Regions from separate parts of the Brevibacillus sp. WF146 genome, predicted to be linked through region 2. Evidence: a T-box and tRNA genes for the amino acid it is inferred to sense, from the RefSeq annotation. Region 2 holds a T-box; the other holds one or more tRNA genes.
The links. The T-box of region 2 lies ahead of A6764_RS16635 (valine--tRNA ligase). A T-box ahead of a tRNA ligase gene usually reads a tRNA of that ligase, here a tRNA-Val.
Positions count from the first base shown of each region.

Region 1: it encodes a tRNA-Val, which carries the amino acid that the T-box ahead of A6764_RS16635 (valine--tRNA ligase) is inferred to sense. The anticodon was not compared.

Region 1 covers NZ_CP109943.1:1,499,882-1,516,235, forward strand. The annotation lists gene A6764_RS07345 (PHP domain-containing protein) at 1-771, shown strand, start outside; gene ltrA (group II intron reverse transcriptase/maturase) at 1,704-2,966, shown strand; gene A6764_RS07355 (GNAT family N-acetyltransferase) at 3,043-3,498, opposite strand; gene A6764_RS07360 (2'-5' RNA ligase family protein) at 3,604-4,113, opposite strand; gene A6764_RS07365 (hypothetical protein) at 4,264-4,422, shown strand; gene A6764_RS07370 (alpha/beta hydrolase) at 4,425-5,129, opposite strand; gene A6764_RS07375 (phosphatidylglycerophosphatase A family protein) at 5,479-6,039, shown strand; tRNA gene A6764_RS07380 (tRNA-Ile) at 6,282-6,358, shown strand; tRNA gene A6764_RS07385 (tRNA-Val) at 6,391-6,466, shown strand; gene A6764_RS07390 (type I restriction-modification system subunit M) at 7,251-8,786, shown strand; gene A6764_RS07395 (restriction endonuclease subunit S) at 8,792-9,685, shown strand; gene A6764_RS07400 (IS256 family transposase) at 9,687-10,913, opposite strand; gene A6764_RS07405 (restriction endonuclease subunit S) at 10,973-11,536, shown strand; gene A6764_RS07410 (type I restriction endonuclease subunit R) at 11,568-14,672, shown strand; gene A6764_RS07415 (M48 family metallopeptidase) at 14,687-15,409, shown strand; partial or broken gene A6764_RS07420 (IS256 family transposase) at 15,500-16,354, shown strand, end outside.
Region 2 covers NZ_CP109943.1:3,336,576-3,352,929, forward strand. The annotation lists gene murC (UDP-N-acetylmuramate--L-alanine ligase) at 1-858, opposite strand, end outside; gene A6764_RS16630 (bifunctional folylpolyglutamate synthase/dihydrofolate synthase) at 860-2,230, opposite strand; gene A6764_RS16635 (valine--tRNA ligase) at 2,274-4,946, opposite strand; T-box leader at 4,985-5,232, opposite strand; gene A6764_RS16640 (STAS domain-containing protein) at 5,298-5,609, opposite strand; gene A6764_RS16645 (ATP-binding protein) at 5,703-6,941, opposite strand; gene A6764_RS16650 (PP2C family protein-serine/threonine phosphatase) at 6,938-9,043, opposite strand; gene A6764_RS16655 (hypothetical protein) at 9,200-9,382, shown strand; gene A6764_RS16660 (hypothetical protein) at 9,440-10,435, opposite strand; gene A6764_RS16665 (aminoglycoside phosphotransferase family protein) at 10,422-11,420, opposite strand; gene A6764_RS16670 (LysM peptidoglycan-binding domain-containing protein) at 11,434-13,227, opposite strand; gene A6764_RS16675 (GNAT family N-acetyltransferase) at 13,359-14,126, opposite strand; gene hemY (protoporphyrinogen oxidase) at 14,259-15,677, opposite strand; gene hemH (ferrochelatase) at 15,681-16,354, opposite strand, start outside.

The sequences.
Region 1 (16,354 bases), 1.8 Mb from region 2:
CTGGCCGCGGAAGCCGGACTGGCCGCCGTCGCCATCACCGACCACGACACCGTCGCGGGGATTCCCGCCGCGCTGGAAGCGGCAGCCGGGCTGAACCTCGAGGTCATCCCCGGCGTGGAGATAAGCTCTGCCGCCAACGGACAGGATATCCACGTGCTTGGCTATTTCGTCCCGTACGACGACGAGACCTTTCAGGAGAAGCTGCGCGGGCTGCGCGAGACCCGGCACGAGCGCAACAAGCTGATGATCGCCCGCCTGCGCGAGCTGGGCATCCCGATCACCCTGGAGAGCGTCTACCGGCGCAAGAAGGGGGAGGACAAAAACATCGGCCGCCCCCACATCGCCGAAGAGCTGATGGAACTGGGCGTGGTCGGCTCCATCGACGAAGCGTTTGCCAAGTACCTGGGCCGCGAAGGAGCGGCCTATGTAAACCCTCCGCGCATCTCGCCTCAGGAGGCGATCACGCTGATCCAGGAAGCCGGCGGCGCCGCCGTGCTCGCCCATCCCGGCCTGTACGACGACGATGAACTGGTGCGGGAACTGATCGCCTTTGGCCTGGATGGCATCGAAGTATGGCACCCGGACAACGACGCCGCCGACCGGGAGCGGTATCGCACCTGGGCAGAGGAGCACGGCCTGGTCATGACCGGCGGCTCCGACTTCCACGGCTGGCGCGGCGAAGAGCCGTTTCACGCCATGCTGGGCACGCACACGGCACCGCTGTCCGCGGTGGAGCGGCTGCGGGAAATTGCGGCGAAGCGGAAGCGGTAAAAGGAGGGCAGAGGCCCCGAGCCATCAGGCAGCCCGCGGGCAGCCTCCTTACCTTCGTTTTTTTCTCGTCGTATTCCCGTGCCTTTTTGTCCAGATACAGATGGTTGTCGATGCCGTACACCTGCCCGATGGCAGTCAGGACGGTCATGAGGAAAAAGATCAATCCGTATGCGATCATAAACCGGTCCAGCGCAAAGCAGGCCACAATGGCGGCGATCAGAACGGCAAGCGCAGCCCACACGACTGTTTTCATGGCCATCCCCCTTTTTTGATTCGTTCACGTCGGATCATACGGCGTACTTGTATGTACGGAGGATGTTTTGGAACGTTTCGGAAACGGACAACCCCGCGTCCAGTAAGGGCCGCGGGGTTGTTGGCGGTGCGCCCGGCATGGGCGGTAGCTATAGGGTGAAAGTCCCGAACGGGGGTTGGCTGTACCAACCGTTAGCCTAAGGCAAGGGTGTCCGCCGCGAGGCGGAATCTGAAGGAAGCCGGCGGCAAAGTCCCGACCTGAGGTACACGAACCCGATTTGAGGCTGTTGTACTTGGGCGAGCCTGCCGCACAAGGTGAAGCCCCATACAGCCAAAGGGTACAACAGTAAATTGGGCAGGTACATGGGACGAAGGCTACCGCTCTTACCCGGGGAGGTCTGCATGGTACGCCTACTATCGTTGGCAACCGCCTCCGTGAGGGGGCGTTGAACATGCAGAAGTCAGCAGAGGCCATAGTACCCCAATCGGGGACGCCTGAGGGGGAAGGGCCGAACATCAAGTCAGCATATGTCCCAACCTCTTTCGATACGGTGTGTCGAAGCAGAATTCAGAACTGGAACTTCCTCTGGAGAGTAGGGGTGAAGCCCCGAGGGTACAGAGAAGGGCTGAGCATCGTACGGCAAGCTTGGCGACATGTGCGCGGAGGAAGGAGTATCGTTATGGATCTGCTGGAGAAGGTTCTGTCTCGGGACAACCTCACGGCCGCCCTCAAACGAGTGGAAGCCAACAAAGGCGCTGCGGGAGTCGACGGTGTTTCAACTGAACAACTGCGCGACTACCTTCGCCTGCACTGGGCGACCATCCGGTCGCAAATCGAGACGGAAACCTACAAACCGACTCCTGTTCGCAGGGTCGAAATCCCGAAACCTGACGGGGGAATACGGTTGCTAGGCATCCCTACCGTGGTAGATCGCTTCATCCAGCAGGCCATCCTGCAGGTATTGACTCCCATCTTTGACCCAGAATTCTCCGATTCAAGCCTCGGATTCCGCCCGGGTCGCCGCGCTCACAATGCTGTGCAGAGAGCGCAACAGTACATCAAGGAAGGATTCCGGTATGTGGTCGACATCGACCTGGAGAAGTTCTTCGACCGGGTCAACCATGACATCCTGATGAGCCGGGTAGCCCGCAAGGTGAAGGACAAGCGTCTCCTTAAACTAATCCGCGCTTACCTGCAATCCGGAGTTATGGTCAACGGAGTGTGCGTCTCAACGGAAGAGGGTACACCGCAAGGTGGCCCCCTGAGTCCGTTGTTGGCCAACATTCTGCTGGACGACTTGGACAAGGAACTGGAAAGGAGGGGACACCGTTTCTGCCGCTATGCGGACGACTGCAACATCTATGTCCGCACCAAACGCGCGGGGGAACGGGTAAAGGCGAGCGTGGAGCGATACTTGACCAGGGTGCTCAAACTCAAGATAAACCAACAGAAAAGTGCGGTAGATCGGCCGTGCAATCGAAAGTTCCTCGGCTTTAGCTTTGCTCCGGGAAAAGAGGCACGGATACGCCTGCATCCCAAATCGATCATCCGGTTAAAAGAACGAATTCGCCAACTGACCAACCCGCATTGGAGCATCCCTATACAGGAGCGAATTCAAAAACTCAACCAATACCTCATGGGATGGATCGGATATTTTGCGTTGGCTGAGGCGAAAACCCACCTCCTGCGGATTGAGGAATGGATTCGCCGAAGGCTCCGTCTCTGCCTGTGGACGCAATGGAAACGAATCCGTACGCGATACCGCGAACTTCGTTCCCTCGGTCTTCCCCACAGCAAAGCACTGGAGATTGCAAATACCCGCAAGGGTGCATGGCGAACAACCAAATCTCCGCACATTCACAAAGCCCTTGGTATTACCTACTGGCAACAACAAGGGCTCATGAGTTTGGTGCAGCGATATTTCGCACTTCGTCAAGCTTGATGAACCGCCGTATACCGGACGGTATGTACGGTGGTGTGAGAGGACGGGGGTTAGTCGCCCCCTCCTACTCGATTACTTAGTTTGTATCCAGTTTCTTTTCCATGGCGATGTGCTCAATGCCGGCTTCGTCGAACACGTCACCGTGCGGTTGGTAGCCGAGCTTCTCATAAAAGCGTTGGGCGTGGGTCTGGGCGTTCAGCTTGAGGCTGTGGTAGCCGAGACGGCGGGCGGTTTCCTCCATGGCCAGCATCAGCTCCCGGCCCAGGCCGGTGCCGCGCTCGCTTTTCAACACGGCGACCCGCTCCACTTTGCCCACACCGGGAGCGTACGGACGCAAACGGCTTGCCCCGACGGGCGTTTCCCCCGCGTAGGCGACGAAGTGAACGGTCCCTGTGTCCGGCCGGTCATGTTCGTCAATCTCCAGCTCTTCCGGCACCTGCTGTTCCTCGATAAACACGACCCGCCGCACCGACAGGGCATCGTTCATCTGCTTGTCAGACTGGACAGTCTCGATTTGGTACACCTGATTCATCGTCACGCTTCCTTTCGCTCTGCACAGAAGTTCCCTCCCCGCTAGCCGTGAAGGGGTTTTCGAACGGAGTCCGCTTGCATTCGCCCGCGCGGTATGTCCGCGTGGTTACTTTTTCAGCAGGAAGGTTTGATACACGCTCCAGATGCCGTCCTCCAACTGGTAAATCAAGTGGAAGCGGTCAATTTCCGAGGTCAGGTCGATCTTGACCATGCTCAGTTGGCTGGTCACGTCGCGCAGCTCGTCGTTGGACAGATCGCGACCGATGGTCAGATGGGGCACGTAGGCGTACGTTTCCGGGGTATTGACGCACTTGTTTACAATCTTTTCGTGCAGGGCCACAAACGGCTCCTTGTTCTGCACGGCAATGTAGATCACGTTGCTGGTCGGGTGGAACGACGAGATGCGGTGGAAATGAGCCGTAAAGCTTTCCGTCGATTGGGCTACCTGCTCGAGGTGGCTCACCAGTTCGGGCAGACGGGCGTCTTCCAGGTCAAAAGCCTCTTTCAGTCGGATATACGGCGGGATCAAAGCGTAGGTCGGGTCGTAGCGCTTTCGATACGAGTTGGCCACTTCTTGCACCTTGCTGGATGGGAATACGACGATACTGTATTTCATATGGAACCCCTCCTTCTTCACGTTTGAACATGCCATCATATCCAATTATTTTAACAGAAAATTCTCCATTTGTGTAATGTTATGCGTCAACCCGTATATTCCTCCCGCGACGGGACAGACTGTTAACAGCAGGGAGGTGTCCAATCCATCGTGAAAACAGCCATGATGATTACCTTTATGTTCCTCGTTCTTTTTCTGCTGGCGCTGCTTACCTTTACGATCATTACGGTCATCCGCAAAGCGGAATTCGAAGAGGCGCTCGTCTCGCCGGGAAAGGAAGACGGCACGCAGGAAGAACGACCACGGTAAGTTTACCCAAACAGCGTGCGCAGCATGCGCGGCAGGTTGGCCTGCCAATATCCCCACGTGTGGTCACCCGCAAAGGTCTCGTAAGCCAGGGTGACCCCTTTTGTTTCCAGGATGGCGCGCAGCCGTTCGTTGGCCGCGAGCAGGTTGAGCGTCCCGCGCGACGTCTCCACCGCCGTTTCGGCCGTCCCCACTTCCAGGTAGACGTGCAGGGAAGCAGGTAGATCCGTCTCTGCGACACGCCGGTTCAGCGCCTCATCCATCGCCGCCGACTGGCAGGCCACCTGGCCAAACGTGTGCGGATACGCCAGCGCCGTAAACACCGACACGACGCCGCCCAACGACTCGCCCAGCAGCGTCCGCGCCTGCCCCAGCGGGTGGGTGGAGTAGTGACGGTCCACGTACCCGACCGCCTCGACGGCCAAAAAGCGCCGGTAGGCCAGATGCTCGTCGCCGTCCGGATGGTAGCGCGCGTACCGTCGGGCCTTGTCCACCGGCAGGAAGACGGCGAGCAGGTCCGGGATCTCTTTCTCCCGGTGGTGCTGTTCCAGAAGCGTCGCCAGCCGGCCCAGCGACAGGTAGTCCTCGCCGTCCTGCACGTACAGGACGGGATAGGAGTAGAGCGGGGAGTACCGCTCGGGGGTGTAGATGAGGAGCCGTTCCGTGGTTCCCAGGCAATTGCTCGTCAGCGTGATTTCATTCAGCGGCACAGGGATATCCTCCTTTGGGTGTGCTGGTTTCATTATACCGGAGGGGAGGGGGCGGGGGGAAACCGGTCATTAGTTGGCAGGCAAGTCGGGCGTATGGCGCGATTGTGGGGTCTCTGGTTCGATCTTTGTCCCTGCTTCGATCTTTACCCTTGTTTCGTTTCTTTACGCTTGCTTCAGTCTTTGCCCTTGCCTCGATTACCATAAGCCTTGACCCATCTCGCCACATTTACCACCATGCAGCTCCTCCCTCGGACGGACACCCCGCCAGCCGAAAGATTGTCGCAATTCCGCCATCGTATGATACTATGATAGGGAATGACTTCACTCAATGGTGGAAGGGGTTGTCTCAATGAAGAAGCACGTACACAGCAGCGAAGTCAGAAATGCCGCCCTGACGCGTCTGGCGGAACGCGGCGTCACGGTGGAGGACATCGCCGAAATCGTCTATCTGATGCAGTCGCCGTACCATCCCGACCTGACCATGGAACCCTGCATTGAGAGCGTAAAAGCCGTTTTGGAAAAGAGGGAAATGCAGCACGCCATCCTCGTCGGCGTGGAATTGGATACATTGGCGGAAAAAGGCATGCTGTCCGAGCCGCTTCAAACCCTCATCGCGACGGACGAAGGCCTGTTCGGCTGCGACGAAACCCTGGCGCTCGGCTCTGTGTTCGGCTACGGGAGCATCGCCGTCACCACCTTTGGCCACCTGGACAAACATAAAGTCGGCGTCATCAAACGCCTGGACACCAAGCGCTCCGGACGCGTCCACACCTTCCTGGACGACCTCGTCGCCAGCATCGCCGCCAACGCCTCCAGCCGCATGGCCCACCGCCTGCGCGACGAACAGGAACAGCAGGCGGAGCAGGCGGAGATCCGGATTGAGGAGAAGAAGGCGGATCAGGCGGGGTGAAAAAGGGAGCGGACGGCTCCCGGGACAGCTTTCGCAAAATACGGTTACATGTGGATAGAGATGCAGCAGAAGAATTACCGGAAACAAAGCGAGAACAGGGCCATTCTCTTGCGCGTGTGGTAAGGCAGAGAATGGTTCTTTCTATGTCGGTAAAATTTTTTACTGGAATTTTGATTTTTCCTCTTGAAATCGAAAAGAAAATCCGGTATATTAAATCATGTGATCGGCGTCCGGTACGATTCGGGCCCTTAGCTCAGTTGGTCAGAGCGGTCGGCTCATAACCGATTGGTCGTAGGTTCGAGTCCTACAGGGCCCACCATGAGACAGGTGTTTGCGAAGTACATACGACATGATCCGGTAGCTCAGTTGGGAGAGCACCATCTTGACAGGGTGGGGGTCGCTGGTTCGAACCCAGTCCGGATCACCATAACAGAAATAGAAAAAAGCCTTGGTAATCAAGGCTTTTTTCTATTGTAATAGACTTAATTAACAATCTAGTATTGCAATCTGGGATGAAAATAATTAGTACCGCTGTCAGGAGTGTTTCCTTGGCTTTTGTTGAGTAGCCAATAACGTATCAAAAATTGTTTAGCCGATTCTTGGTCGCAGTTCGTAGAGTGCGACAGTAAATGTTTATGGGTGTCAAAATATTGGCGTGCCCTAGCAGCTCGGAGATAATTTTGGCGTATATTGCGATGAGGTTGATCGTTATAATCCTGACCGTGCTGGCAATGAGGGGAACCCTGTAGAGGTTAGCCACACTGAAGACAAAACCAAGCATCACCGTCTAAAAATGCTCCACAACTATTTTGGAATTCAATTTGCCAAGGATCACTATTTCGGTTAGCCAGTTCATCCAAGAATCCAGTGCATTTGTTTACTAAAAATGCTCAGCGGTGTTGATTAAATAGGAGCTGGAAACCGAAATGTACTACCAGGCTATGTTGCATGGTATTTGAACACGGACAAAGTAAAGGGAGAATTGTTGTTGAGGATCACAAACAGGAACCAACATTCCAAGCACCAACAAGCAAATAGTGGAGAATATTGAGTTTCCTGAACTGGATTTATCGAAACAACAGTTGATTACAGAGATACAGCAATTATATCTTAAAGAATAACGGCTGTATCAGCAACTAATGGCTGAAAAGCACAAGTTCTAAAGGTGGTTACACATCCCGTATAAAATGATCGAAATGTGAGGAGCTAACATGGAAAAAACAACGCAAGCCTATATAAATGCGGTTCTTTGGCAGGCATGTGACACATTCAGAGGGAAAATTGATTCCAGCATTTACAAGGATTATGTTTTGGTCATGCTGTTCGTCAAATATTTGAGCGATACATACAAAGAACGGCTTGAAGAGTACGTTAAACGATATAACGGTGATCAGGAACGGATTAAGCGGGCGATGTCCAGGGAGCGGTTTATCCTCGATGAATCCTCCACGTTCGATTACATTTACAGCAAACGGAACGATCCTGAAATTGGTGAGATCATCAACAAAGCTTTGGAACATATGGAAAATGAAAATACGGGAAAATTGCGGGGCGTGTTCCGTAATATCGACTTCAACTCCGAAGCGATTCTGGGAAAAACGAAAGAACGAAACGCGATGCTAAAAACGCTATTGGAGGATTTCGCCAAGCTGGATTTGCGTCCATCAGTGCTTGAGGACGAGGATATTATCGGTAACGCCTATCAATACATGATCAGTTTGTTTGCTAGCGATGCCGGCAAAAAAGGCGGAGAATTTTTTACGCCGCCAGAAGTATCAGAACTATTGGCGAGACTGGTCAAACCGCAGGAAAACGATCGGATTTACGACCCCACTTGCGGTTCGGGTTCCCTTCTGATTCGGGTGGTCAGACAAGTGCCAAGCCGAAAAGTGGCAGTTTATGGACAGGAACGGAACGGTCAAACCCATTCCCTGGCGTTGATGAACATGTATCTGCATGGCATTGACGATGCAAGGATTGAATGGGGAGACACCTTGGCCAATCCGCTTCATTTGAAAGACTGCAAATTGATGAAATTCCAGGTAATCGTCGCCAATCCTCCATTTTCGCTCGACAAATGGGCGATGGGCTTCGCGAGGGAAGGCATTAACGACGCAAAGTTCAAGATGGAAGCAAGCCTGGATCCACATGGGCGATTTGAATGGGGAGTGCCGCCTGCATCCAAAGGAGACTATGCTTTTGTCCTGCATATGCTCTATTCGCTTGCGGAAAACGGGCGAGCGGCGGTGATCCTACCCCATGGCGTGCTGTTCAGAGGCGCGAGCGAGGCGAAAATACGGAAAGAAATCATCAAGCATAATTTGCTCGATGCCGTTATCGGATTGCCAGAAAACTTGTTCTTTGGTACAGGTATTCCCGCATGTGTGATGTTGTTTAAGAAGAACCGCACGAGAAAAGACGTTCTGTTCATTGATGCCTCGGGAGAAGGAAACTACGAAAAAGGAAAAAACCAGAACAGGCTTAGGGAGCAGGATATTCAAAAAATTGTTGAGACGTATGAGAAGTACGAAACCGTTGACAAGTATTCCTATGTCGCAAGCATCGATGAGATTAAAGAGAACGATTACAACCTGAACATTCCGCGATATGTCGATACGTTTGAGGAAGAAGAACTGGTTGATATGGATGCGGTGAAGGAGAACATTGCCAACATCAAGCGAGAGCTTCAGGAAGTAGAGCGGCAGATGGAAAAGTATTTGGAAGAGTTGGGATTGAAGGGGGTATGAAACTAATGGCCATGTCAAATATAGATGAAATCCCCGCAGGATATAAAAGAACAGCGGTAGGTGTTATCCCCTCTGAATGGAAAATTGAAAAGTTAAGTTCCCTATTTCCTAAAATCAGAAATGGTTTTGTCGGAACAGCCACCCCTTTTTATGTTGAACAAGGGGTGAAGTATCTGCAAGGAAAAAATATAAAAAACGGAAAAATTATTTCAGAAGATATTGTTTATGTTAGCCAAGAGTTCCATGAAAAACAACAAAAGTCAAGGCTAAGTTTAGGCGATATAGTAATGGTTCAATCTGGTCACGTTGGGGAATGTGCAGTAATAAATGATGAATATATAAATAGCAATTGTCATGCATTAATTATAATGACACCTAAAGATAAAGTGAATTCCTACTACTATTCTTATCTATTCAATTCGGATTATGGAAAAAAGCTCTTTTATAAAATAAAAACGGGTAATACAGTTGAACATATTTTAGCTAGTGACATGAATAAATTAAAAGTTCCAGTCCCTGATTTTGCTGAACAAAATAAAATAGCCGATATTCTTTCCACCTGGGACAAAGCCATCGAGCTAAAAGAGAAACTGATTGAGCAGAAAAAAGAGCAGAAAAAAGGCTTGATGCAGAATCTATTGACAGGGAAAATTCGATGGAATGATGGTAGTAACTTAGGTTCAAAAGAAATTAACAAACGCTTGGAAATGTTAAATGAAGGTAAAGTTCCAGATGGCTACAAAAAAGTAAAGTGGTTCAGTATTCCATGGGAGTGGTCATTTGAAAAAATAGGAAATATTGCAGAAGAAGTATCAATAACTAATAAAGACAATAAGGAGTACACGGTTTTATCGATCAAGTCCGTATTTGTGTGTAAATTCCCCTCGGTAGAGAAATAAATTAGCCAATGCGAGTCACTTTAGACACCGCTTTTGTTGCCTGAGTTTCTCGCCATTCCAAATACTCTGCCATATCGAGATACTTTTTGCCACTTGCCCATTTTTCGTCTATCTCCATAAGCAAAGCTCCGATTAGGCGAATAACCGATTCACGGTTAGGAAAAATGCGAATGACACGTTCTCGTCGTCGAATTTCTTCGTTGAGTCGCTCCATGCCATTTGTTGTCCGAAGTCGTTTACGGTACTTTTCGGGCAGCAGAAGAATGGCTGTGGCATCATCAAAACCATTCTCCAAAACCGAAATCGCCTTTGTAGCTTTGGCCTCGTATATTTCCACCGTTTGTTGCAACAACAACCGTGCCGTTTCAAGATCAGGGGCATCCAAAATCGCACGAACACGGGGATACAACTCCTCCTGCAGCTGCTTGGGGGTGGCGTCAAGAATATTTCGCATAAAATGAGTCTGACACCGTTGCCACGTCACCCCTTGAAAATGAGTACGAATGGCTCGTACGAGCCCACCATGTTGATCGGACACAATCAGTTCTACGCCTCGCAAGCCTCGATCTTTCAGCCAGCTAAAAAACTCACTCCAACTGGCCTCTGATTCACTATCTCCAAGCATCAGTCCAAGGACTTCTCGGTAGCCTTCCTTATTCACCCCGTAGGCCAACATCACGCCACGAGAGCGTACACGCCCCTCTTCACGCACCTTTAAAACGAGGGCATCTACAATGAGAAATGGATAGAAGCTCTCTCGTAGATTTCGGTTGTTCCAAGCCGTTACAATCGGATCCAGGCGTTTACACAGGTCGGAAACAGTAGACTTAGAGAATTCGGTTCCACACAGTTCCTCCGTGATTTGGGCAACTTTTCGAGTTGATACCCCATTCACCACCATTTCCATGAGAGCTAAAACCAAGGCTTGTTCACTTCGCTGATAGCGGGCAAACATTTCTGTCGAGAACTTTCCGTTTCGAATTCGTGGCACCCGAAGGGTGACCGTTCCCACACGCGTGGTCAATTGATGAGGATATGTACCGTTTCGATAACCTTGACGTTCATCTGTACGTTCGTACGGTTCCGCAGAAAGCTGTTCCGTAGCCTGGGCCTGCAATACCTGATTCAATACCGATTCCAGCAGCTTGGCCACCCCCGAATCCTGCGAATTTCCGAGAAATAGTTGCTGCAAAAGCTGCGAATCTACAGTAATCTGGTAATGAGCCATTTTCAAAATCCCCTCTCCTGGAATGTTGTCTGGACAACTTCATTCTAACCGAGGGTTTTTTGAAATGGCTCTCTTATTTTAAAGAGACTCCGTTTTTACACAATTATATGGACTCAACTGTTTTATCGTGTACCAAATATGATGGATTAGTTGATTCATTAAAATATTTTGGCAAAAAAGTTTTCAGTGAAAATTTGACTAAATATAAGGTAGTTAAAAGGAATCATTTTGTCTATGCTACAAATCATATTGAGGAAGGGTCGATTGGATTACAGAAATTGTATGATTACGGATTAGTAAGTCCTATGTATACAGTATTTAAAGCAAAAAAAGAGGTTGACAACAATTACTTGTATTTCTTATTAAAAACAGAAACCTATAGGCGAATATTTGAAACAATGATGTCTGCTTCAGTAGATAGAAGAGGAAGTCTAAGATGGAAAGACTTTTCTACGATACAAATACCATTGCCGCCGTTATATGAACAACAAAAAATTGCAGAGATTATATTAACATCTGAAAAAGAAATCAAAGTTTTGGAGGAAGAACTCAAAGCTCTAAAACAACAGAAAAAAGGCCTCATGCAATTGTTGCTTACAGGAAAAGTTCGAGTGAAGTGCTAACGCTTCACCTTGCAAATGGGGAGGTGAAAATATGCCCAAAGCAAAGGATTATGATGAACGGAATATCAGCCAGCAGCCAGCCATTGAGGTGTTAAAGGCGTTAGGCTATCGTTACCTGACTCACAAAGAAGCGGAAGCGATGCGGGGTAATCAATTTTACGTGATTTTGAAAAATGTGCTAGAGGAAAAGCTTCGGGAGCTGAATACTTATGAATACAAAGGGGTTACACATCGCTTCAGCGAACGGAATATCCAGCAGGCGATTCGGGATTTAGATGAGCCGCTGACGGACGGATTGGTGAAAAGTAACGAGAAGATTTACGAATCGTTGATGCTGGGGAGAAGCTACACTGAAAATCTGCCCGATGGCTCCAAGAAATCGTTCACGATTCAGTACATCGATTGGGACAACATTGAAAACAATGTCTTTCATGTGGTGGAAGAAGTAGTGGTCGAGAAGATGGACGGGCAAGACACAGCCCGTCCTGACATCGTGCTTTACGTTAACGGGATACCCTTTGCGGTCATCGAATGTAAAAAAGCCTCGATTTCCATAGGGCAGGGCATCAGCCAGATGATCCGCAACCAGGGCAAGGATTACATCCCTCAACTATTCAAGTTTGTTCAGATCTTGATGTCAACCAACAAGAACGAAACTCAGTATGCGACATGCAACACACCCAAGAAGTTTTGGTCGGTATGGAAAGAAGAAGACGAAGATTGGTTGCAGGAACAAATCAGCAAGACGGTGCGTCACCGTCTGCCGACGAATCAGGATAAAAACATCATTTCCCTGTTCCATCCCAAGCGTTTGCTGGAGTTGACACGCTATTTTGTGCTGTTTGACAAAAATGAGAAGAAGATCACCCGTTACCAGCAATATTTTGCCATCAAAGAAATCCTCAAAACCGTCGAGGAGACCGACCAAAACGGCAATCGCCAAGGCGGGGTCATCTGGCATACCCAAGGTTCGGGGAAATCGCTCACGATGGTGATGCTGGCCAAGTATCTGCTTACAGAGATGCAATACATCAACCCGAAGGTCATTGTAGTGACAGACAGAAAAGAGCTGGATAAGCAAATTCACCGAACGTTTCATCATACCAGGCTCAAGGCAAGCCGAGCCACATCGGGCAAACATTTGGTGGATTTGATCAACGACAACAATGCCGACATTGTGATGACCCTCGTCCACAAGTTTGATACAGCGGCGGTAAAACAAAAGCCGATTCTCTCCAGAGATATTTTTATCCTTGTGGACGAATCCCATCGGACGCAGTACGGGGAACTGCATAACAAAATGAAACAGGTATTCCCCAATGCCTGCTACCTTGGTTTTACGGGGACACCGCTGATGAAAAAAGAAAAAAATACGATGGTCAAATTCGGTAAGCTGATCCATGCCTATACGATTGCCGACGGGGTTCGTGACAAGGCGATTGTCCCACTTCTCTACGAAGGCAAGATGGTCGAGCAAACGGTAAACCGCAAAGCCATCGACCACCGTTTGGAGATGATCACCCGCCACCTGAATGAAAAGCAAAAAGAAGAAGTGATGCGAAAGTGGAGCCAGTTTGAACGCATTGCCTCGTCTGATCAGCGGATTAAAATGATCGCTTTCGATATCAACGAACATTTTCTGCACAATTACAAGACCCAAGGATCTCATTTCAAGGCCATGTTGGCGACGAACAGCAAGAAAGAAGCCATCCGTTATCTGGAGGCGTTCGAAGAACTGGGCGATTTGTACTGTGCCGTGGTCATTTCTCACCCTGATCAGCGGGAAGGGCATCATGAGGTGGACGAAAGCACCGACGATAAAGTTCAGCAGTTTTGGAAACGGATGATGGACAAATACGGGAACGAGGAAGCCTACGAAGAAGCGATCAAGGATGAATTTATCAACGGCGACGACATCGACCTTCTCATTGTTGTCGATAAATTGCTGACGGGTTTTGACGCCCCAAGAGCGACGGTTTTGTATGTCGATAAACCGATGAAAGAACATACACTCTTGCAAGCCATTGCTAGGGTGAACCGCCTGTACGAAGGCAAGGATTACGGTCTCATCATTGACTATCGAGGATTGCTCGACAAGCTGGATGAAGCGATGGAGATGTATTCGGGGGCGGGTCTGGAGAATTTCGACCCGAAGGACTTAAAAGGCACATTGTACGATGTGATCAGTGTTATCGGAACGCTCAGGCATTATCATACGGAACTCATGAACATTTTCATCCCTGTGAAAAACAAAAGCGACATCGAAGAATACGAGGTTCTCCTGGAAAACGAGGAGCTCAGGGAACATTTTTACAACGTGCTCAGCCAGTTTGGACGCCATTTGGGGATCGCCCTGGAGTCGGAAAATGTGTACAGGGCATTGGGAGCGGAGGAACTCAATCGATACAAGAAGGATTTGAAGTTTTATCAGGAACTCCGCAAAAGCGTGAAGCTGAGGTACAGCGATACGATTGACCACAAAGAATATGAAGCCAAAATGCAGATGCTGATGGACAACTACATTTCAGCGGAAGAGGTCATACGGATCACGAATCCCGTGGATATCATGGACGAGAAAGGATTTGAGGAAGAGTTACAACGGTTGCAGTCCCCACGGGCTAAGGCAGACGCGATTCGTACCCGATTGTCCAAGCGAATCGAAACCAAATGGGATGAAAACCCTGCATACTACAAAAAGTTCTCCGAACGTATCGAAGAAGCCCTCCAGGCGTATAAGGACAAGCGTATCAGCGAGGCGGAATATCTGCAACGGATGAAGGAGATTTTGCGGGATTTTCGCTCAGGTTCGTCAGGCGTCACCTATCCCAATAACATCCGAAAGTGTCCCAATGCTCAGGCGTTTTACGGAGTAGCTAATGAAGTAATTAGGGAAGCGAATGCATCGTACGTCGTTAACGAAAACATCATGGGTAACCTAGCACTTAAAATCACGAAAATCATTGAGGACAATAGCAAAGTAGACTGGCACGACAATACGGAAGTGCATAATCGCATTGCCCAGGAGCTAGATGATTTACTTTACGATTTTGCTAAGAAACACGGCTTGAAGCTGGATTTTGACCAGATTGACAAAATCATTGAAGGTGTAAAGACGGTTGCTTTGAGACGATATTAAACGGGTGTGGTGACATGCAGATTCAACAGGTCGAGTTCGGAGGAAAGGTGATTCCGTTTGTATTAGTACGGAAACCAGTAAAACACGTCAATCTTCACATCAAACCCGATATGACAGTCATGGTTTCGGCAAACGAGAAAGTGCCGCTGGATTTTATTCTCGGTTTTGTAAAACAGAAAGCGGCATGGATCTTGAAGAACATACAGTTTTTTGAAGATGTTCAACCAGAGGTACAAAGCGAAAAGGAATATGTTAGCGGAGAGTCATTTAAATATTTAGGTAAGCAGTATCGTTTGAGGGTTGAAGAAAGTGAATCAGAGGGAGTTAAGTATTATCGAGGATTTATATACCTTTATGTGAAAGACGAGCTAGACTTCAAGAGAAAAGAGAAACTTTTTGGAGAGTGGTTACGAAACAGGGCCGAAACTGTATTCAATGAGTCCCTGGATAAGATGTATGCTTTGGTACAAAAGTATAATGTTAGGAAGCCCAAGTTGATCATCCGCACGATGAAGGCACGATGGGGATCGTGTTTGAGTGATGCTCATGCCATACTACTTAATTTCGAGCTGATTAAGGCTCCCAAATACTGTATCGATTATGTGGTCTTACATGAGCTCATCCATTTTTTATATAAAAACCATGATTATCAATTTTACAGCTTTCTTTCCGCATTGATGCCTGATTGGAAACAACGGAAAGCAATATTAGATGAAGAGATTGTTCGGGAGTTGTAGTCCGAAAACTTGAGTCTATAAACTATTTTGTGTAAACTCCTAACCTTCAAAATAGGGTACAATGAATTCTAAGAAAGGTTGGGAGAGCCCATGAGCCTGATGTCCAAAGAGCAACTGAAGCAGTGGATCAAGGAAAAGAACATGCAATCGGTGGAAGACGTCCAGTCGGCCTTGAAGGAGTTGTTTGCCGAGACCCTTCAGGAAATGCTGGAAGCCGAACTGGAGACGTCACTTGGCTACGCCAAGCACGACACGAAAAATAAGAAAACCACCAACAGCCGGAACGGCTACAGCAAGAAAAAGGTGCGTTCCGAGTACGGCGATGTGGACATTCAGATTCCGCGTGACCGGGCCGGTGAGTTTGAGCCGACCATCGTCAAAAAGAACCAAACGAACGTGACGGGTATCGAAGACCAAATCATTGCCATGTATGCCAAGGGTGTTTCTACCCGCGACATTCAGGATCACCTGCAGCAGCTCTACGGCATCGAGGTTTCTCCTACCCTCATCTCCAACGTGACCAACAAGATCGTCCCGCTGATCAAAGAATGGCAAAACCGTCCCTTGCAGGCGGTATATGCGGTCGTGTTCCTGGATGCCATTCACTTCAAGGTGAAACAAGACGGTGCCATCGTCAACAAAGCCGCCTACATGGCCATTGGCATTGACTTGGAAGGCCACAAAGATGTACTTGGCATCTGGATCGGGGAAAATGAATCGGCAAAGTTCTGGCTTCATGTCGTAAACGAGTTGAAAAACCGGGGTGTGCAAGACATCCTCATTACCTGTGTGGACAATCTTCGCGGCTTCTCCGAGGCCATTTCCGCTTGCTATCCCATCACGGAAATCCAGAAGTGCATCATCCACCAGATTCGCAACTCGATCAAATACGTTTCCTACAAAGACATCAAGAAGATCACGTCGGCCCTGCAGCCGATTTATAAA
Region 2 (16,354 bases):
CGCGTTGGCGACGTTGTGCTTGCCCGGTACGTGAAGCGTCAGCTCGCCGAGCAGCGTCCCGCGGCGGTACACCTCGCAGTGGGTGCGGCGGTCGCCGCAGACGATCGACCGTGCGCTGAACTCCGCCTGATCCGCAAACGACGGGTGGATGGCGTACGTGATGACGGTCTCGGATACGGCTGTCATCATCTCCCGGACATGCGGATCGTCCAGGCACAGGATCGCTTTTCCGCCCGTTTTCAAGTGACTGAGGAACTGCGCGTACGCCCGCTTCAGATTATTGAAATCGCCGCCAAAATGTTCCAGGTGATCCGGCTCGATGTTGGTGACGATTTCGTACACGGGCCGGTACTCCAGAAAGGAACCGTCGCTCTCGTCGGCTTCCGCGACGACGAAATCGCTTTTGCCCGCTTTCGCGTTGGTTCCCGCGTTCAGCAGTTCTCCGCCGATGATAAACGTCGGGTCCACCCCGCACTCTTCCAGAACGTGGGCGATCATCGAAGTCGTCGTCGTCTTGCCGTGCGCGCCCGCAACGGCCACGCCCGTCCGCTCGTTGAGTATGCGGGCCAGCATCTGAGAGCGGTGCAGCACGGGAATGCCGCTCGCCTGCGCCGCGACGACTTCCGGGTTATCCTTTGGAATACTGGTGGAATATACGACCAGATCGCTGCCTTCGACATGTTTGGCGTCGTGGCCGATATGCACAACGGCTCCCCGTTCCACCAGTTTTTTGGCCAGGTCGTTCATTGCGACATCTGAGCCGGTTACCTTGTAGCCAAGGTCGATCAAGACGCGGGCGATGGCACTCATGCCATATCCGCCAATGCCCACAAAGTGGACGCGTTGGGCCTGATCCACCCTATTCACCTGCCTCTTCTACTGTAGTGGGAAAGAAAGCGCGAACTTGGGCGATGAAGTAGAGCGAACCGCAGACAACCAACCAATCGTCGCCGTTTGCCCTCCGGCTGTCCTTCACCCAAGAAGAAAGAAACGCTTGCCAGTCGGAAACGGACTCGAGGCTTTCCGCCTGCCATCCTCCCGAGCAAAACGCATCGTACAACTGCCGGCTCCCGGCGGCGCGAGGAAAGTCAAACGTCGCAAGGTGAATGGTCTTCACACGCCCTTGCAGCGGTTTGAGCGCCTCCGCCATCCGAGCGAGCGGCTTATCCGCCAGTCCGGCAAACAGCAGGTGCAGCCGGGTGTCGGCCGTCACCAACCGCTCCAGACTGCTCACGAGCGCTTCTATTCCCTCCCGGTTGTGTGCCCCGTCCAACACGACCATCGGTCTTGACGAGACGACTTCTAGACGTCCTGGCCAGCGCGTTTGTTGCAGACCGCGGGCAATTTCTTCGTCTTCCAGCAAAAAGGAAAAGAAGTTGCGCAGCACGTCGATCGTCATCAGGGCAACGGCGGCGTTTTCCGCCTGATGGGGGCCGTTCATGGCCAGCCGGTAATCGGCCTCGTGCCGGCGGTGCAGGCTGCGGTAGCGGATGAGCTGCTCGCCCATCCGCTCCTCCTGCTGCTCAACGTCAAAGTGATGACCGATTGTGTACAGCGTGCTGCGTGTTTTCTCGGCGTGTTCCCGGAAAACGGCGAGCACCTCCGGCCGCCGTTCGCCGGTAACCACGGGCACACCCGGTTTGATGATCCCCGCTTTTTCCCGGGCAATCTCCTCCAGGGTGTCTCCGAGGACATCCGTGTGATCCATGCCGATGTTGGTAATGACGGAAACGAGCGGATAGACGACGTTGGTGGAGTCGAGCCGTCCCCCCAATCCCGCTTCCCACACGACAACGGCGGGTCTGGCAATCTTGGCGAAGTAGAGGATGGCGATCAGGGTGATCACCTCAAACTCCGTGGGCGAACCGTACTCCGTTTCCGCCGCGCAGCGCTCCACGAGCGGCTTCACTTCGTTGGCCACCGCCACCAGGTCATCCTCCGGAATCATGACGCCGTTGAACCGAATCCGCTCGCGAAAATCGAGCAGATACGGAGAGGTGAACGTGCCCACGCTGTAACCGGCTTCCAGCAGCATCTGCGTCAAATAGGCGCAGGTGGAGCCTTTCCCGTTCGTGCCGGCGACGTGGACAAACGCCAGCCTGCGCTCGGGATGATCCAGTTCCTCCAGCATCCACCGCATCCTCTCCAGGCCCGGCTTCTGCCCGAATCTCAGCAGCCCGTGCAGCCAGTCAAGCGTTTCTCTGTATCCTTCCAAACGGTTTTCGTTCATACCGCATTGCTCCATTCTCAAAAATATGCGAAAGGACGGCGGTTCATTCGCCTTTCAGTTCCGCCAGGCGGGCAATCACTTTGTCCCGCTTCTCCATGTAATCGGCCAGTTTGGCCTTTTCTTCGTCGATCACTTTTGCCGGGGCTTTGGCCATGAAGCCCGGGTTGTTCAGCTTGTTCTCGATCCGCTCCACTTCCTTGTGCAGCGTCGCCAGCTCTTTTTCCAGACGCTTGATCTCCTGGTCGAGATCGATCAGGCCGGCCAGCGGCAGGAACAGCTCGGCGCCCGTCACCACGGCGGACATCGCCTTGTCCGGCGTCGCCAACTGCTCGCTGATCTCCAGGCGTTCGGGATTGCAGAAGCGTACGATGTACTCTTCGCCCCGCTTCAGGCGTTCCAGCGCAACGGCGTCGCCCGGTTTGATCAAGAGCTCGATCTTTTTGGACATCGGCACGTTGACCTCGGCGCGGATGTTGCGCACGCTGCGGATCACTTCCATGAGCAGGTTCATCTCCGCCTCGGCGTCCGGGAAGATCCACTGTTCGTTGACGGTCGGCCACGCCGCCACCGTGATGCTCTCGCCCTGGTGCGGCAGCGCCTGCCAGATTTCCTCGGTGATGAACGGCATGTACGGATGCAGGAGGCGCAGCGTCTGATCCAGCACGGTGACGAGCACGGACTGGGTCGTCTTCTTCGCCGCCTCGTCGCTGCCGTAGAGCGGCAGTTTGGCCATCTCGATGTACCAGTCGCAGAGATCGTCCCAGATGAAGTTGTACAGCACCCGGCCCGCTTCGCCAAACTCAAACGCGTCCATCAGACGGGTCACGTCGGCGATGGTGGCCTGCAGACGGGAGAGGATCCACTTGTCCGGCGTGGACAGCTCGCCCGACAGGTCAATGTCCTCGTAGCGGAAGCCGGCCATGTTCATCAGGGCAAAGCGGGAGGCGTTCCAGATCTTGTTGGCGAAGTTGCGGTTCGCCTCCACCTTTTCCCAGTAGAAGCGCTGGTCGTTGCCCGGCGAGTTGCCCGTCGCCAGCGTGAAGCGGAGCGCGTCGGCCCCGTATTTTTCGATGACTTCCATCGGGTCGACGCCGTTGCCCAGCGACTTGGACATCTTGCGCCCTTCGGAGTCGCGGATGATGCCGTGGATCAGCACGGTCTCAAACGGATTTTGCCCGGTAAACTCCAGGCCGCTGAAAATCATCCGGGCGACCCAGAAGAAGATGATGTCATAGCCGGTGACCAGCACGTTGGTCGGATAGAAGTACTTCATGTCCTCGGTCTCTTCCGGCCAGCCCAGCGTGGAGAACGGCCAGAGCGCGGACGAGAACCAGGTGTCGAGCACGTCCGGATCCTGCTCCAGCTTGTGGCTGTGGCAGTGCGGACACTCGGTCACGTCGTCGCGGGACACAATCGTCTCGCCGCAGTCCTGGCAGTACCAGGCCGGAATCCGGTGTCCCCACCAGAGCTGGCGGGAAATGCACCAGTCGCGGATGTTTTCGATCCAGCGCAGGTAGTTGTTCTTGAAGCGTTCCGGCACGAATTTGACGCTGTTCTCGCTGTACGCATTGGCGATGGCGGCGTCGGCCAGGGGCTGCATCTTGACGAACCACTGCGTCGACAGGTACGGCTCGACGACGGCGTCGCTCCGCTCGCTGTGGCCCACCTGGTGGATGTGCTCCTCGATCTTGAACATGACGCCCTGCTCGGTCAGGTCCTTGATGATCTGCTTGCGGCACTCGAAGCGGTCGAGGCCCTGATAGCGGCCGGCGTTTTCGTTCATCGTGCCGGTTTCGTCCATGACCACGATCTGCGGCAGGTTGTGCCGCAGGCCGATCTCAAAGTCGTTCGGATCGTGGGCCGGCGTGATTTTCACGGCGCCGGAACCAAATGCGGGGTCGACGTAGTCGTCGGCCACGATCGGAATTTCCCGGCCGACGATCGGCAGGATCACCGTTTTGCCGATCAGGTGCTTGTATCGTTCGTCATCCGGGTGAACGGCGACGGCGGTATCGCCCAGCATCGTCTCCGGGCGGGTGGTCGCCACTTCGATGTAGCCGCTGCCGTCAGCCAGCGGGTAGCGCATGTGGTGCAGCGCGCCCTTCACCTCTTTGTAGATCACCTCGATGTCGGAGAGGGCCGTGCGGGCGACCGGGTCCCAGTTGATGATGCGGTTGCCGCGGTAGATCAGGCCTTTTTCGTAGAGGCGGACGAACACCTCGCGAACCGCCCGGGAGAGCCCTTCGTCCATGGTGAAGCGCTCGCGCGAATAGTCCAGCGCCAGCCCCAGCTTTTCCCACTGGTCGCGGATGTGTTGGGCGTAGATGTGCTTCCACTCCCAGACTTTTTCCAGAAACTTCTCCCGTCCCAGATCGTGGCGGGATATGCCCTGTTCGCGCAGGTTGGCCTCCACGCGGGCCTGGGTGGCGATCCCGGCGTGGTCCATCCCCGGCAGGAACAGCGTGCTGTAGCCCTGCATCCGTTTGGCGCGGGTGATGATGTCCTGCAGGGTCGTGTCCAGGGCGTGCCCCAGGTGCAGCTTGCCCGTCACGTTCGGCGGCGGGATGACGATCGTGAACGGACGTTTGTCCGGATCACGCTCCGCCTTGAAAAACTGCTTTTCGATCCAGTACGGATACCATTTGCTTTCCGCCGCCTTCGGATCGTAGTTCTTCGGCAGCAGATGGTCGATGTCTTGCGTCGGTTGTGTCGACATAGCACAGCCTCCTTCGGAAAATAAAAAAAGCCTTTCATCCAAAGGACGAAAGGATTGTTTCGCGGTACCACCTTTGTTAACGCACGACCTCCCGGAAAACAGGCGGGGACGTGCGTTCCCTCTGACACATAACGGCTGTTGACCGGTTTCGGCTAAGCGGCACCGCTTCACCGAAACAACTCCCGGGCGACCTTCGGCCATTCCCTGCCTTAGAGAATCTCGCAGCAGATGATTCTCCCTCTCTGCCAAGGCGTCCTGGCCTACTCTTCCCGTTCATCGCTTGTTCACTGTGGCGTTGTTGATCCTACGTTATTATATACAAACTGCGCACGGCCCGTCAAACCCGGCCTCCTACGCTTTTTTGACGCCAATGCCGAGCGCCTCCGCAAACCCCAGCAGTTCCAGGATGTCCAATATCTCTTCCCGCACGTTGACAATTTCCACTTGTTTGCCCGCCGCAAGCAGGTCCTTGGTGGTGAAAAACAGGCTGCAGATCCCCGATGAATCGACAAACGTCACGTCACGAAAATCAACCGTCACCTGTTGATTCCGCTCCCCGTATTCGCGCAGCAGCCGCCCCACTTTGTCCCCTACGGCCATGTCCAGTTCTCCGGCGAAAAACAGCGCGGCCTGTCCGTCCGCTTCCATTGCCCGGTATTCCATGCGCAAACTCCTCTCCTTGATTTTCTCATCACGTCAACGGTACTGACGGCTCCTCTGCTTACATTGTTACCCTTCTGTCCATTTCCCAAACATTCACACAGGGTGGACGCGGCACTCCAAGACCAGTTTCGTCCCCGCCGGCGAGCTGCCGATCAAGAGCCGGTCGCAGCACCGCAGCATGACGTGAAACCCGACTCCCAGCGATTCGCGGGTGGAATAGCCCTGGATCAGCGTCGCCCGCGGCAGTTCTTCGAGGTCGATGCCGCCCCCCTGGTCATGGACGACGGCGCGGCACACATCCCCATTCGCCCGGTAGAGGGTGACCGTTCCGCCGCTGCCGTGCTTCAGCGTATTGCTGGCCGCTTCGTTCAGCGCCACGATGTACTGCATGAGCCGCTTGTCCGCCATTCCGAGCGGCTCCAGAACCCGTCTGCACTCGCGCCGCAGCCTGCCCAAATCCTCCGGAGCCCGCACGTCAATGGCGGCCAGCATCTGCCCCTCCCTGATCAGCGCAAACAGTTCCTCGTCGGTCAACAGGACCAGCTTGTCGCCGGTCACCGCCGCCAGCACCTGCTTGTACAAGTCCCACTCTTTTTTCTGCCGCCGCCGCTCCTCGGCGATGGCCGCCGTGATGTCGATCAGGGCGAGGCCGCACGTCCGGTCCGGCAGGGGAGACGCGTACAGCTCGTAGACACGGCTCCCGTCCGGCGCCACCACCTGTTCCCTGAGCGCGGCTCCGCCGTCCGCCGCCCGTGCCGCCAGGCGGCGCATCTCCCGCTCCAGCGGCTCGTCCACCCGAGCCGTCCCGAGCGGCCGCAGGTGGCCGTCTTCCACCAGGTAGAGGTAGATCGCCTCCAACTGGCGCAGGATGGAGAGCTTCTGCAGTTCCTGCTTGATCATCCGGCTCCGCTCGTCGTCCCGCTCCCGCATGCTTTTCAACAGCGCGGCCGGGTCCAGCTCCCCGCTCAGATGCCAACTGTGAAACTCCTCCAGGAGCAGCCGCTCCAGCACCTCGTCCCGGCGCAGCACCTTTTCAATATCCAGCACGTAATACGGCACGTTGCGGATCCCCTGGACCACGCTGCCGATAATCCGGAAGTCGGCGGCCAGTTCCACCTCGATCCGGCCCTGCAGCGGCTGCTCGGGACAGTACAGCCCCACTGCCGTCCGGCTGACCGCGCGCAGCTCCGCGACGGCCTCCACGCCGTCCGCCAAAAGCGTCAGACGAACCTGCCGGGGCGGCAGCACCTTTTGCGCCGAGCGACCCGCCCGCAGTTCGTTCAGGCAGTTGCGGCAGGCGGGATCGTCGGGACACCGCTCACACAGTATCATGCTCCTTCCCCCTCTTTCTTCGCAGCCGATTGAAACTGAAGGATCAACAAGGATATGTCATCCGTCTGCTGCCCGGCCCGGGTCAGTTCCCAGACGCGCTTTTCCACCAGGGCGATGCGGTCTTCGGGCGATGTCCGGCATTCGTCCCACAGCGCGGACAATTCCCGGCGCCACTTGTCGGGATAGCGGCTCGAATCGTGCTGCTTCAGGTCCGGCAGGCCGTCGGTGTAGACGAGCAGCATGCCGTCTTCGGCAATCGGCATTTCCTCCCGGACGTAGCGGCTGTCGGGCGACAGCCCCAGGCCCAAGCCCCCGGCGCAGGGGAGCAGGCCGACCCTGCTCGCCGACAGGTAAACCGGCTGGGGATGGCCCGCCCGGCTGAGAAAGAGCTTGTGGGCAACCGCGTCGTACACCGCGATCAGCATCGTGATGAACGAGCGCGTTTTGCTCAAATCCGCATACAGCAGGTTGTTCAGCCTGTCGAGAATCAGATCGGGCTCCCAGCACGTCTGGATCACGGCCCGCAGCGCGCTGCGAATGCCGTTGGCCATCAGGCTGGCCGGCAGGCCGTGTCCCGATGCGTCCGCCACGACAAAGCAGGTGTAGCGCTGGTCAATCCGGACGTAATCCACGTAATCCCCGCCCACGTAGGCAACCGGCAGATAGACCGCTTTTGCCTGCAGGCGCGGCAGCACCATCCGTTCCTCGGGGATCAGCAGCAGTTGAATTCTCCGCGCCAGCTCCATCTCCTGCTCCATCAGGCGCAGTTCAAGCGACTGGTTTTCGTGCAGACAGCGCAGGACCAGCCCCCGCACGTTGACCGCGAGCAGTTGGAAAAAGGGGTGCTCCATCTCCCTCTCGTCCGCCTCTTCGGCCGCAGTCTTGGCCAGCACCACCACGTAGCGGGGCGCAAGCGGCGAATCCCGCTGTTCGTCGACGACGATCTGCTCCGCCACCGTATGCCGAATGTGCGGATGGTCCGGATTGCCCCGGACGCTCTCGTAATAGACGACGCCATCCGCCGACTCCAGCGACAGCCGCAGGTACAAAAGCGTGCCCATTTTGACGTACCAGGCGTCCACCAGTTCCTCGATCACCTGCTGCAGGTTTTCGTAGCTCACTTCCCTCATGCTTTGCTCGTTGCTGACAATCAGGAGCTGTTCGTAGCGCTGCTTCAACTGCAGAAGCTGCGCCATCTGGGCGTTTTTCCGCCGAATCTGCTCCAGCTGCTCCGCAAACTTCCGCTCCAGGCTGCCCACATGCCAAAAGGCACGTCCCATCAAGATCCGGTTGGCCCGGATCGTCAGCGCCAGCCTCGCCAGCGCGACCAGAGCCCCCAGGCCCATGCCGATCAGACTGAGGCGCGGAATGCCGGCGACAGTTACGGCTGCGACCACGGTTCCCGCCAGCAGCACCGCCACCATGGCGGTATCATGGAGAGAAAATGTCAGCCTTTCGTACGAATGGGTGCAGTCGTCGCTCGCCAGCGACCGTTCACGGCCGCGCTCACGCCGCTGGTGCGACCGGCAGAGAAATCCGAGCGAAGCCGCCCCCGCTCCGAACAGCAGAGCCGGAGGCAAAAAGGGCACCGCCGCCGCCAAAGCCGTGAACAGCAGGGTGGCCGCAAGCAGGCGCTGCCGTTCCTCTCGGGCCGCATCCGCCATCCGCCGATTGGCGAGAGCCAGGGAGACGGTCGGGAGCAGCAGCAGGAACCCGCTTTGCAGCGCCATCTGGGCGGCCAAGTGGCGGGCCATGTCCGGCATGAGCAGCAGGCAGACGGCAGAAGTGCCCAACATGGCGCACAGCGTCATCGCGTCCAGCACCGTCTTCCACCGCTCGTGGCAGAGGAACGGGGCAAACAAGGCGTGCAGCGCCAGCAGAAAAAGGAGCGAAAAGCACAAGCACAAGGACAGGCTGATCATCCGGACCCACGCGGCCGGGATGAAAGCCAGCAGGTGGCCGGCTCCCCAGGCGATCAGTCCCCATCCCTGCAAAAACGCAGCGTCATCCCAACGCTTTACGCCAGCCGGCCGGCGGGACAAGCACACCATATATGCGCCCGCGCCCGTGCCCAGCGTGTAAAGCAGAGCTTCCCAGATCATCGCGGATCCCCTTTTTTCGCAAACCTATCAGACTTTTTTCATTTTACCTTCCCGCTCTCTCCCGCGTCCAAACCTGTTTTTCGCCCGGCAGGCGGCGCGTTTGGCGCAAGGCACTGGCCGTATGCTTTCCGCATATGCTGAAACGAGGTGATCCCGATGAACAGCCGCTGGAAATACCACCCCGCCTATCTGCGGATCAAGTACGGCTGCAAGCAGATTCTGCTGCCGCTGATCGTCTTTCAGTTCATCCGCACGGTGATCGTTCCCACATCGTTTGACGTCGTCCTGCTGGCCATCCTGGCGCTCTTGTACGTGGCCATTTCCCTCGGCTGGCTGTAGGCGGCTGGAAGACAGCCGGGCAAAAAAACAACGCCCCACACGGTGAGACGCTGCTTGTTAAAAGGCCTGCTGGATCCAGCGGTTGAGCCGCATCAGCCGGTCCATGTCTTTTTCCAGCCGCTTGACGGCGTACAGCTCGCTCCAATCCCGCGTGTCGCCATAGTAAATCTCGACATCCCGCATCACCCTCTCCGGGTAGGTGAGGAAGACGGCGAGCAAGTCGATTTCTTCCGGCCGGAGCGGAAAGATGTTGGCGTAGTGATGAAACAGTTGGCTCGCTCCCGCCTCGTCGCCCGCCTGGTGAAAATAGGCACGGTAGAACAGGGTCAGGTCACGGGTGGGCGTGTCAAAGAGGGCGCGGTCAAAGTTCAGCAGCTTCCCCTTTCCCGAACGGTCGGGCATGATGTGGGCCGGATGGGGGAAGCCGTGGATGAGGGACAAGCGGAAATGGGCGTGCGTCTGGTGCCGTTCCCGCCACTCCCGGAGACGGGCGATCGCCGTCTTTGCCAGCTCGGACAGGTACGCCTGATTGGCCAGAAAGACCACGTCAAACGGCGACGGATACAGGCGCTCACGGGCCAGATCGGCCGCCTTCTCCGCATGTGCCAGCAGATGCTGCCAGCGGTTCAGGAGAGAGTCGATCAGCGGCTCCACCTTCCGGGGATCGTCAAACCGGAAGTTTTGCGTCAAATGGTGCAGCTCGGCCAATCGCTCCACGGTCGGCATGGCCCAGGCCAGCGGCTGATCCGCCCACTGTTCGCCTCCGGGCAGCCAGGCGGTCAGGTAATACGTGGTCTCTCCCTGCCGGACGTAAGGCTCGTCGTATTTCGTGTAAAAATACGGCACGGCTCCGTCCCATCCCCGCTGCTGCAGATGGCGCAATACGCCGCTGACGAGCAGCAGCTTCTGCGAAGAGATCCGCGTCCGCTTGCAGACAAACGATCCGTAAGGGGTCAACGCCTTGTACACGTTGGGGGGTTTCAGCACATCGACGGTCTGGGCGTACATGTCGTATTCACGAAACAGCGGAAAAATATCGTCAAAGCGGCTCATGCGCCGACTCACCCCTTGCTCCCTCGGCCCGCTCAGCCACGCGCCGCAGCAAACCGTCGACGGCTTGTTGTCGGACAAGGGCCTGCTCGATCTCCGCAGCCGAGGCCCCTTCCGGCTGACCATCATCCCCCACGTAGATTTCCATTTGTTTCCACAATTCCAGAGGCGACGCCAGAAACGCCAGCATCAGCGTGTAGTCGCCGTAACTGAGCGGTTTTGCCTCCTCGTATCCGTCGAGAAAGGCATCTACTTGATCTTCGTCTTCGTGCGTCAGGTACAGATCCCGCAAAAAGACGGCCACATCCCGCTGCTGAACGGACAGCGTCGGCTGGAAAAAGCCGCGCAGGTAAAGCTTGCCGTTGATCATGCCCCAGTTGTCCCGGTGCAGCTCGCCGTGCGAGACGGACAGCGCGGCCGGCTCGATCCGCGTGCTGGCCAAAAGGTCGGCGCTGCGCTGCAAACGCTGGAGTACAAGGGGAAACAATTCGGCCACCCGCCGCCGTTCCCCCTCCGCCCGCTTGTACTTGGCACGCACCGCTTCCCACAATTCCCGTGCCCGCCTCGACTCGGCCACTGCCTGAAGCTGTTCCTGGCGCCAGAAGTCGACGGCGGGAAACAGGCCGCTCTCCCGCTGGGCCGCGTGCATCATGCCGACGATCCGGCCGCATTGGCGGACGGTCTCGTGATCCGTCGGCACCGGTTCGATGTGGCGCAGATGGTCCGTCAGGGTAATGCCGCGGCTGGCCGTCACCAGATACGGTTTGGCATCCCGCGTGCGGATGAACCGTTCCAGTTCGCGAAACCCCTGCCGGGCCATCCTCTCCCGCCAAGCAAACGACCAGCGCATCACGTCCACACGCGGCCAAATGCGCAGTTCCTTGGTGCCCCGGTTCGTCTCCAGCAGATAGCAGTCCTCCAGCGGCGTCATGTGGATTACCCTCGCCCGATAGCGCCGACAAATCTCGGAAAGGTCGATTTTCTCCACGGTTCCCCGCTCCTCACACTGGAATGTACAAAATTTGCCCCTCCACAACCTGGTCCGCGTTCAACTTGTTCACTTCCAGGATCCGGGAGATGGGCAGGGAGTACCGCTGGGAAATGGACTCCAGCGTATCGTTGCGCTGAATGATGCACAGTTTCATCTGGCTGTACCGCTCCTGTTTGCTGCGGATGAACGAGGTGAGGTTGTGCATCGCTTCCAGCGTCGTACTGTCCGGCTCGAACGCGGCCGCCCTGCGGGAAGAACTGGAGGACGACTCGGCGCTTTCGGCCGCCTGCGCTTCCTGCTGGGCGCGGCTCGCCTGGGAAAAGATGGACGTCAGGTTCAGTTTCTCCCCTTCTTCCTTGGTCGGCTTGCCGGAGATGGCCACACGCACCTCTCGCTCCTCTTCCTCCTGGGGAGCAGCCTGCGCTTCCAGAACGTCCGGCTCCGCCTGCGCTTCGACGATGTCCGGCTCTTCCGCCTCCGCCTTGGCCTCGACCATTCCCGTTTCTTCCGCCTTTGCTCCGGCCTCGACCACTCCCATTTCTTCCGCCTTCGCTCCGGCCTCGACCACTCCCATTTCTTCCGCCTTCGCTCCGGCCTCGACGATTCCCGATTCGTCCACTTCGGCCTTGGCGATTCCCGTTTCTTTCACCTCTGCTTGGGCCTCAACGCCGCCCGTTTCTTTCACCTCCGCCTCTTTCGAGGATGCGAATCCGGAGGCAGCGGAATCGGGGGCGCTCTCCCGCCTGCTTGACTCCTCCCGTGCGGACGCGCGGGTCATCTCGTCCCAGGGGGGAATCTGCTCAAACGACGTCGAGCGGTATTCGTCAGCCTCCAAAGCCGGCTGATCCCACGCGTCGGTCACGTCACCGTACACCGATGGGGCGGTCACATCACCGTACACCGTGTGGTCGGTCACATCGCCAAAATCCGTCCGGGAAGAGGGCAGGGGCGACGCGGGTCGGTCAAACATCGCCGCGAACTCAGGCGGCTCCCCTGCCTCCGCATGAGGCTCCCGCTCCATCTCCCTCTCCAGTTCGGACAGCCTCTGTTCGAGCTCTTCCAGCGAAGCTGGATGCGCCACGCGATCCCACTGGTCCGAGCTGATCGAGTCGGACCACCACTCTTCCGCCGCGCGGCTCTCCGGAACCACGTCCGGATGCATGTCCGAATCCGTCTCCATCTGCACGTCCGCACGCACGGACAAGTCCGCTTCCGCCGTGTCGCGCTCCGGCCGCATCGCCGGTTCGACCTGCGGGGTGGATGCCCAGTCCGGATCTGTCTCCAGGGCGGCGTCATTTGCCGATTCCGCTGCCGAGTCGGGCTGCAGGGCGGATCGTTGAGCCTGCTCGACCAACTGGATGCCGGCGATTTTCAGTTCCGCTTCGATCAGCAGTTGGTGCGGTGTTTCCACCTGGTAATCAAAGCCGTCTACGACAGCGTAAATGTCCCCCAGTTCGGCAATGCGGCTGACGGGGATCGTGATGTTGAGGGGAATGCGGTGATTCACTTCCGCTTCCCAACCGAACAGCCCACCGCTGTTTCCCGCCTGCGGAAACGGAGCGAACGTCACCGCTTCCACCAGGGTTTCCGCTCCGCCTTCGGTGGGCTCCGAGGCGCCCCTGGCCGGCTCGTATGTTCCGTACAACTGCAGACAGCCTGTTATGGAGATGAAGGACTGGTTTTCCAGCACCTCAATATCAGGGACCAATTCCAGCTCTTTCAATTCGCCAATCCCGGCGCGATCCGCGGAGAGGAAAATGGTTTCCTTGATGGCGAACGAAAGCAGCCCATCCTGTATCGCCATTCGTGCTCCTCCTTTCAAGTGCAGGACATTTCCCTATACTATATGGACAGGACGAGCCGTTTAGCACTGCAAAATGGGAGGAACACAAAAGAAGCGATAGCCGTGCGGCGGAGGGACAGGCCGTGCGCCGCCTAGCAGGTCGTCGGCCTGATGCGGTAATGATGGCCGGAAACAGGCACGAAGCCGAGTTTCTTGTAGATGCTGACGGCCGCCGCGTTCTCTTTGACGACGTGGAGGTACAAGCCGCTGGCGCCATGGTCGCGAGCCCACCCGGCAAGCGATCCGACGAGCTGGACGCCGATGCCCCTTCGCCGGTGAGCGGGCACAACCACAATGTTGCAGAGACACGCCCACCCCCGCTCCACCACGACGGTGCCGAGCCCTACGGTTTCCCCGTTTTCACAGATCCTGGCGAACGCCTTTTCCGGCCTGATTGCCGAAAAGATGTGCGTGTACGCACGATGACGTTCGGGCGCAAAATGCTCGAAACGGATGAAGTCCCGGATCCATTCGTCATCCGCTTCACCGGCAAACCGGCAGGTAAAGCGACTGTCAAAATCCACGCGCTCGATGCAGTCGGACATCTTCGCGGTCATCACATAGCATTCATCCACTTTTTCGTATCCCCTCGCCGCCAGCATGCCGTCCAGTTCCGCCGGGGAGGCGTCGCTTACACAAAAGCAGGCGGGAAGCGAACGGCGCTGATAAAAGTCTTCAACGACCGTCATCCAATCGTCGCATGGCGGAAACGGCCCCACCGCAAACACGCTGTTGGCCCGTTTCGTCGTCCCGAAGGTTGCGCGAAGCCGCCACTTTCCCAGCGTCTGCTGCTCATGGGCAGGCCAGGCATTGGCCGCCAGTTCTTCCAGCAGCGCTGTCAACCGCACGTCGCTTTCCATGAAACCCCTTCCTCCTCGATGTCTGTGATTTCCAATACATCCATTATCGAATGGGCGCGACAAAAACACAAGCATTATGTCAGGTTTTTTGACATATATATGACGTCTCGGGTACAGAAAAAAACCGGGGTGTCAGTTCCCCGGTTTTTGAGTCAAGTGGTCCAGCAGTTCGCGAATCGCCCGTTTCCCCTGGTCAATGCAGTCGGGCACTCCGACTCCGCCGTACGAGGCGCCGGCCAGCCGAACCGCGGGAAGCGCCGCGCCCACTTTGGCGGTCACGTCGCGCAGCCACTGCTGATGGCCGACCATGTACGGAAGTCCCCTGTTCCAGCGGGTGACCCGGTAAAATTCCGGCGTGTCGCCGACCTTCATGACCCGCCGCAAATCGCGAATGACCACGTCGACGATCTCTTCGTCGGAGCGGTCGACGATCTCCTCGTGGCCCGGCTTGCCGACGTAGCAGCGGACGAGCGCTTTTCCCTCGGGCGTCGTATGGGGCCACTTGCGATGCGTCCAGGTGCAGGCGGTGATGGTGTAGTTGGCCTTGCGCGGCACGACGAAGCCCGTCCCCTCCACATCCAGGGGTACCGCCTCCGCCGGGTAAGCCAGCGCCACCGTGGCCATGATCGTCGGCTTTGCGCCGCTGAGCGGCGGGATGTCGACGTACGGACGCAGCAGTTCTTGTGCCACCGGATGAGGCACGGCCAGCAGCACCGCATCCGTCCGCAGCGTCCGACCGTCGCTCAACTGCAGCACATACCCCTCCGGCCGCTTTTCCAGGTGCCGCACTCCGGTATTCTTTTGCACCGCCCCTTCCGGCAGCAGCTGCTCGATCCGCTCCGCCAGCGACTGCAGCCCGCCCTTCAGCGTCATGAACATGCCCGTCGGCTTTTTCGACTGTTCCGGCTTTGCCGGCGGCCGCGCGTTTTTCATCGCCAGGATCAGGCTGCGGTACTTCTGTTCCATTTGCGCATACTGCGGAAACGTGGAGAGCAGGCTCAGCTTGTCGATGTCGCCGCCGTACACGCCGGAGATGAGCGGCTCGATGACGTTTTCGATCACCTCGTCGCCGAGGCGGCGGCGGAAAAAGTGACCCACCGACTGGTCCTCGCCCGGCTTTCCGCCCGGCAGCACCAGATCGGCGGCGGCCCGCAGTTTGCCCAGCGGCGATACCAGCGGCGTCCAGACAAACGGCAGCAGTTTGGTGGGAATGCCCATTACCGCCCCTTCCGGTATGGAAACGAGGCGGTCCTTATGGACGATGTACGCCTGGCCGGCGTGGTTGTGCACAAGCTGATCGCCCAGCCCGACGTCTGTAATCAGTTGGGAGGCGCTGGTTTTGCGCTCCAAAAAGGAGTCCGCCCCCAGCTCGATGGTAAATCCCTGGTGCCGCCACGTCTGGATTTTGCCGCCCAACCGGCCGCTTTCTTCCAGCAGGGCAAAGCGGACCGGAACGCCCTCTTCGCGGCTCCATTTTTGCAGGTAGTAGGCGGCGCTCAGTCCCGTAATGCCGCCGCCCACGATCGTCACATGCAGGTGTTTGTCGCTCATACGCTATTTCCCCAAGTCCGCCAGCTTCTTCCCGACGACATCCGCCAAACAGGCGATAAACGCCGGTCTGGCGTTGGGCATCGGCGGGCGGTAGTAGTTGGCGCCCAGTTCTTCCGTCACCGCTTTGCACTCGATGTCGTTGTCGTAGAGGACTTCCAAATGTTCGGCGACGAAACCGACCGGACAGTAAACAAACGACGTGTAGCCATGTGCCGCGTGCAGCTCTCTGGTCAAGTCCTGCACGTCCGGCCCCAGCCACGGTTCCGGCGTGCTGCCGGCGCTTTGCCACCCCACCGCGTAGTGGGTGACGCCGGCCGCCTCGGCAATCCGTTTGGCCGTATCCTCCAACTGCTGCGGGTACGGGTCGCCCATCTGCAGGATCTTCTCCGGCAGGCTGTGGGCCGAGAAGATGACTACCGCCTTCTCCCGCTCCGCTTCCGGCATGGCGGCAAACGTGTCGCGAATCGCATTTGCCCAGTAATCGATAAAGCCCGGCTCCTCATACCAGCTGTCGATGCTGTGGATCACCGGGCCGCCGATGCTCTGTGCATGGGCTTTCGCCCGGCCGTTGTACTCTTTGACGCTGTAGCTGGAGTAGTGGGGGGCAAGCACCAGGCTGATCGCCTCGGCGATGCCGTCGCGGTGCATCGCGTCCACCGCGTCCTCGATAAACGGCG